3 regions of the Pseudoneobacillus rhizolycopersici genome follow, and region 1 is predicted to be linked to each of the others. Evidence: predicted binding sites of a transcription regulator. Region 1 holds the regulator's gene; each other region holds the start of a gene.
The links. Region 1 encodes LexA, which represses DNA repair genes until DNA is damaged. Its sites were predicted from a motif close to CGAACATATGTTCG; they were not measured.

Region 1 (2,278 bases):
TCTAGGGCCAGAACCAGAATTCTTTCTGTTTAAATTGGACGAAAAAGGTGAGCCATCCCTTGAGTTGAATGACCATGGTGGTTATTTTGATTTAGCCCCAACTGATTTAGGAGAAAATTGCCGTCGTGATATCGTGTTAGAATTGGAAGAAATGGGCTTTGAAGTGGAGGCTTCCCATCACGAGGTTGCGCCTGGTCAACATGAAATTGACTTTAAATATGCCGATGCATTAAAAGCATGTGATGATATCCAGACCTTTAAATTAGTGGTTAAAACCATTGCGCGTAAACATGGTCTGCATGCGACATTTATGCCAAAGCCATTATTTGGGGTTGCTGGTTCGGGTATGCATTGTAACTTATCCTTATTTAGAAATGGTGAAAATGCATTCTATGATCCAAATGGTGAAATTCAAATGAGTGATACAGCCCGTCAGTTTATTGCAGGGGTGCTTGCCCATGCACAAGGATTTACGGCTGTAACAAATCCAACTGTCAATTCCTTTAAACGTCTTGTTCCTGGTTACGAAGCTCCATGTTATGTGGCATGGTCATCTCAAAACCGTTCGCCGCTTGTTCGTATTCCGGCATCCCGTGGAATGAGTACTCGTATTGAAGTTAGAAGTGTAGACCCAGCAGCAAATCCTTATCTAGCAATGGCAGTTCTTTTAAAAGCAGGGTTAGATGGTATTAAAAATAAAATGACTCCACCACAAGCAGTTGATCGTAATATTTATGTGATGACAAAAGAAGAACGCATGGAAGAAGGTATTGGAGATCTTCCATCATCACTTTTAGAAGCGCTCATTCAGCTGAAAAACGACGAAATCATCACTTCAGCGCTTGGTCATCATATACTCGAACACTTTATCGAAGCGAAAGAAATCGAATGGGATATTTTCCGTACCACTGTTCATCAATGGGAACGCGATCAGTATATGACAATGTATTAAAAAAGCGATCGAGGCTTGATGACCTCGAGCTGGTAGCGTTTGTAGCTAAATAGGAATAAAAAAAGGCCTCTAACCAATATGGTTAAGAGGCCTTTATCATTAATGGATGTTTCGGTAAACTCCAATAACTTTCCCTAAAATGGAAACGTTTTGCAATATGATTGGTTCTAATGAAGAGTTTTCTGGTTGTAATCGAAAATGATCCTTCTCTTTAAAGAATCTTTTTACTGTAGCTTCGTCTTCATCAGTCATAGCAACAACAATCTCACCATTATTTGCTGTTCTTTGTTGCTTTACGACTACATAGTCTCCGTCCAAAATTCCAGCCTCAATCATACTATCACCCATAATTTCAAGCATAAAAATATGGTCATCTGAAGAACCAAAACTAGCTGGCAGAGGAAAATATTCTTCGACATTTTCAATTGCTGTAATCGGTAATCCGGCAGTAACTTTTCCGATAATCGGAACGTTAATGACATTATGTGTTGGTAACGGAGAACTAGATTCATCTAAAATTTCTATTGCTCTAGGCTTCGTTGGATCGCGTCTAATTAATCCTTTTGATTCCAATCTGTTTAAATGCCCGTGAACAGTTGAACTGGAAGCAAGTCCAACAGCTTCACCAATTTCTCTAACGGAAGGTGGGTAACCTTTGGCGCGAACTTCTTCTTTAATAAATTCCAATATATCCTGCTGGCGTTTTGATATTTTTGTCATGTTTACGCACCTCTATTAATTTGTTAGATCTAGTATAGCATGTTTTTCCATCTGATACAAACATAAGTTCGTTAAAGTGTTGACAACAAACAAATGTTCGTTTTATAATAAAATCAATAAATAAGAACATATATTCGATAGAGGTGTTTGAAGATGAAAAAACTATTGGTAACTAATTCATATACTATTTTGTTATTGCTTGCGTTTTGTATTACTGGATTCTTTTTGGGAACTGATACTGAAATCAAACAAGAGGATTTTTTAAGTGTTACAATTGTTCCGGGGGATACTGTTTGGGAGCTCGCAGAACAATATTCAGACAAGAGTGGACTTTCCAAAAAGAGATTTATCAATTGGGTTTTAACACAAAATGAAATTAGTGAAACGGAATTAATTCCAGGGGAAGATATTATTTTACCTGTCAAGAATCATTTATCTGATTACAAAACTGAATTAGCTAGTGCAACAGGAGAATAAACGTGAAAGCAATTATCTATTGTCGAGTCAGCACGAAAAAAGAAAGTCAAGAAAGTTCTTTAAAAAGGCAAGAAGAAGAATTAGTTAGACTTGCTGAAAGTCAAAATTTACAAGTTGTAAATATTATTA
Region 2 (2,278 bases), on a different contig from region 1:
ATAGCCGACCCCAAAGCTAATCGTCCGCCCCGCTTTGCGATGGGTTCTTGCTCGGCGCGCCACCTCTTCACACATCTCTAAAATCACATGCTTAATCTCCTCTTCCTCCTTATAATCACGAAGCAGAATTTGACTTTTACCAAAGCTAATCTGCCCAGCCATAATCGGAGCGCCTATTTCAGATAAATCAATTCCCCAAGCATGGTGATAAAGTTGATTTCCCATAATGCCAAATTTCTTTTCTAATTTTTCCAAATCATAGCGCGCAAGCTGACCAACATTAAAAATCCCCATTCCATTTAACGTTTTTTCAACACGACGACCAATCCCCCACATTTCTCGTAATGGCGAGACCGGCCAAAGTTTTTTCGGAACATCGGTATACGTCCATTGGGCAATACCTTTCTTTTTTGCTTCTAAATCCAAACAGAGCTTTGACATCAGCATGTTCGGACCAATGCCAATCGCACATGGCAGCTGAAATTCCCGTTGGATATCGCTTCTCATTTTTCGCGCAATGGTTGTTGCATCCCCCCACATTTCGGTAGCACCATCGACCTTAATGAAGCTTTCATCAACACTGTACGTATGAATTGCTTCCTTCGGGACATATCGATGAAATAATCGAGTGATTTCAGTAGAAATGCGCAAGTAAGTCGCCATTTTTGGCTCAAGTAGCTGAATCCGTGGGTCCTTTGGGATTTCAAACATACGCGAACCCGTTTTAATTCCAAATTCCTGTTTCATCCGCGGCGAAGCGGCCAGAACAATACTTCCCTGGCGCTCCTTATCCCCGACCACTGCGATATAAGATTCTAATGGGTCTAACCCTTCGATAACCGCGGCACAGCTAGCGTAAAAGCTTTTCATATCGATACATAGAATTTGTTGATGTGGCATCTCGTTGTAATCAATCATTTTTGCTCTTCGCCTCTTTTATAGAACATTAGTTCTATTAGTGTACCCTTATTCTAAGCGAATATACGTTCGTGTTCAATAGGGATTTTAGTCGATTCATAGGGATTTGTTCGACTTTTTCAAGTGGAAATCGACTAAAAACGCGATATAATCAGGGAGACGAGGTGCAAAAAATGGATAAAAATTTCATTAAAAAAATGATTCAAAATAGCTTTAAGCAATATCACCGAGATTTAGAATCGAACCCGCTACATGAAGACGAGTATGAAGAACTCTATCAGCAAATTTTAACTTTGAGAAAAGAAACCAATGCCGATTTACATGATATTGTGAATGATGTAATTTATGAATTTTTGACAAATTGATTAAAAGAGGAGGACGATGATGAATATATATGCAAAAGAGCTACGAGAGCTTCTGTTAGAACATCAAAACGAACAGGATGCGCGTCAGATGGAAAAATATATGCGCAATCAATTCCAGTTTATCGGATTAAAAGCACCGGTAATGAGAGACTTATTCAAGAAATATACTGCTGAAAAAGGACTGCCGAAGCACGAGGACCTGCCTGAAGTCATTCAAGAATTATGGGAATATCCAGAGCGCGAATTACAGATGGCGGCGCTTAGCATCTTGACTAAAATGAGAAAGCAATTTACAGTGGCGGACATTGAATTATTAGAAAAAATCATTCGAGAAAAATCTTGGTGGGACACGGTGGACCATATAGCTAAGCATCTAGTCGGCAGTTATTTTCAAATGTATCCCGAGATGAAACGGACGACATTAGAAAAATGGTTAGCTAGTGAACATCTCTGGCTCGTCAGAAGCTGCATCCTTTTTCAGTTAGGATATAAAGACGGAACAGATGCCGAACTGCTTGCGGAGATGATTGAACGCTCCAAGGATATCAAGGATTTCTTTATTGAAAAAGCGATAGGCTGGGCGTTGCGGGAATATGCGAAGACGAATCCTGAGTTTGTAAAGAAATATGTAGAATCCCATACGCTACCGAAACTAAGCGCGCGCGAAGCAATGAAACATTTGAAATAAGATGAATAATGACTTTTACTGGACACTTTGGCTATTCATAATCCTAAATTGTAGTATATACTGATATAAAACGATTAGGAGTGAATAGTATGGCTAAATCAAAGGCAAAAAAGCTGCGCGAGAAATTAGTTCGTGAAGGCAGAAGAAACCCAGAGGACATGAGAAGTCCCTTTGCTTTTACCGATATGAGAACGCGGAAAACAAAAACGAAAAAGGATTATTTATACAAAAAGAACCATTCGACCCCACTAAGAGGTGATGGTTCTTTTTATTTATCAGGTTATTTTTCTAAAACAAAATTGGCTTT
Region 3 (2,278 bases), on a different contig from region 1:
ATGGGATTCATCAATCACAATTAAGAAATCCCGTGGAAAATAATCAAGTAGCGTATATGGTGTTGACCCAGCCTCTCTTAACGTTAAGTGACGTGAGTAGTTTTCAATCCCAGAGCAAAAGCCCATTTCACGCATCATTTCCAAATCATAATTAGTCCGCTGTTCGAGACGCTGCGCTTCTAGTAGCTTGCCGTTTTCGCGCAGGTCGGCTAAGCGTTCTGCAAGTTCTTTTTCAATATTGGCAATTGCAAGGCGCATTTTTTCTTCACGAGTGACGAAGTGGGATGCCGGGAAAATTGCTACATGGTCACGCTCTCCGATTATTTCACCTGTAAGAGCATCCACCTCACGAATCCGTTCAATTTCGTCTCCGAAAAATTCTACCCGAATACAGTGCTCATCGCGTGAGACTGGGAAAATTTCAACGACATCGCCACGAACTCGAAAGGTACCGCGTTTAAAATCAATGTCGTTTCGTTCGTATTGGATGTCAACCAGTCTATGTAAGAGCTGGTTGCGTTCGATTTCCATACCAACTCTTAATGAAAGTACCATCTCTCGGTATTCTTCCGGCGAACCTAAACCGTAAATGCAGGAAACGCTGGCAATGACGATGACATCTTTTCTCTCAAGGAGAGAAGATGTCGCTGAGTGGCGCAGTTTATCGATTTCATCGTTAACACTGGAGTCTTTTTCGATAAAGGTGTCGGTCGATGGGACATAGGCTTCCGGTTGAAAGTAATCATAATAACTGACAAAATATTCAACGGCATTATTCGGAAAAAACTCTTTAAACTCGCTGTATAGCTGGCCTGCGAGTGTTTTATTGTGGGCGATAATCAAGGTTGGTTTGTTGATTTCTTTTATGACGTTGGAAACGGTGAAGGTTTTCCCTGTACCTGTTGCTCCGAGCAAAGTTTGATGGCGTTTTCCTTCGTTTATTCCTTGGACAAGTTTTTGGATGGCCTCCGGTTGGTCCCCTTGTGGCGTATAATTCGAGACAAGTTCAAATTGATCCTTCAACAACGAATTAGCCTCCCGTACAAAGTTTTTTATTAGCTACTTTCATTCTACCACAAACTATCCAAAACAAACCAATTTTATGCGAACGGGTATTCGTTTTTTTAAAAAAAGGTTAAGTTATTAAAAATAAAAAAATCTGTTAGGAGTGATTGACTACTCTTAACAGATTTTCCTACAAATTTACGCATTTCGCTTTTGCTTAGGTTTCATTTTAGCAGCTAGCCAAAAGCCGACTGTCAGCGAAAAAGCATCAATAATCATCAACGGCCACGTATTGGTGTAGCCTTTATAGACGGACGCTGCGATTAGCGCAACAGTTAGCACCAGTCCGATAAAACGGTTATAGGTAACCCGGGTAAATAGAAGGACAAGAATCCCTGGGATAAATAGCGCTGAACCATGGCGAAGAATTTCTATCAAGCAACAACCCTCCTTTAATTACACGATCCATGCGGATTCGGGCAGCCAACTTCAGCCCGTTCAACCTGAATGGTACAATGTTCAATTCCAAATTCTTCATGTAATAGTTTTTGGGCTCTTTTTAAAACATCATCATGGATACCGTTTTCGCTGATAGCCAGATGGCAGCTTAACACCGGGTACCCGGAGGTAATGGTCCAAATATGCAAATCATGTAGGTCATTGACTCCTGGAAGTTTTAAGAGAGCATTTTTGACGGAATTGCTATCGATTTGAATCGGGGCTCCTTCCATTAATATATGAACGGAATCCTTTATTACGCGATAACCACTGATTAATACTAGCGCGGCGACAATCACACTCGCAAGCGGGTCGGCCCATCCCCAGCCAAAGAACATAATAAGCAGCGCGGCGATAATGGCACCAAATGAACCAAGCATGTCTCCTATGACATGAAGCAAGGCGCTTCGAACGTTGAGGTTCTCTTTGTCACCTTTCATTAAAATCATTGCAGCTATAATATTTACGATTAATCCGAGTGTTGAAATAATCAACATCCCCGTACTTTGAACGGCTGGCGGATCCTGGAATCGATGGAAAGCCTCATAGAAAATATAAAAAGCGATAAGGACAAGTGTGATTCCATTTAGCGCCGCAGCGATGATTTCAAATCTTTTAAACCCATATGTTTTGTCTTTGGTAACCTTCTTCTCTCCTAATTTTATCGCAAAAAAGCTTAAACCTAAAGCGACAGCATCGCTTAGCATATGGCCGGCGTCCGAAAGCAACGCCAAACTATTGGTAAGGAATCCCCCGATTACCTCGACCACCATGA

Region 2: ACX9YW_RS03815 (Y-family DNA polymerase) is a predicted target of LexA. The motif match lies at 977-990, and genes of this name have one in related genera.
Region 3: uvrB (excinuclease ABC subunit UvrB) is a predicted target of LexA. The motif match lies at 1,106-1,119, and genes of this name have one in related genera.

What each region holds. Positions count from the first base shown of each region.
Region 1 covers NZ_JBTOOE010000006.1:218,104-220,381, reverse strand. The annotation lists gene glnA (type I glutamate--ammonia ligase) at 1-952, shown strand, start outside; gene lexA (transcriptional repressor LexA) at 1,052-1,672, opposite strand; gene yneA (cell division suppressor protein YneA) at 1,826-2,149, shown strand; gene ACX9YW_RS09230 (YneB family resolvase-like protein) at 2,152-2,278, shown strand, end outside.
Region 2 covers NZ_JBTOOE010000002.1:239,317-241,594, reverse strand. The annotation lists gene ACX9YW_RS03815 (Y-family DNA polymerase) at 1-918, opposite strand, end outside; gene ACX9YW_RS03810 (YqzH family protein) at 1,092-1,283, shown strand; gene ACX9YW_RS03805 (DNA alkylation repair protein) at 1,300-1,971, shown strand; gene brfA (ribosome rescue factor BrfA) at 2,061-2,278, shown strand, end outside; gene ACX9YW_RS03795 (toast rack family protein) at 2,252-2,278, opposite strand, start outside.
Region 3 covers NZ_JBTOOE010000011.1:75,417-77,694, forward strand. The annotation lists gene uvrB (excinuclease ABC subunit UvrB) at 1-1,023, opposite strand, end outside; gene ACX9YW_RS12975 (CsbA family protein) at 1,204-1,434, opposite strand; gene ACX9YW_RS12980 (cation diffusion facilitator family transporter) at 1,458-2,278, opposite strand, start outside.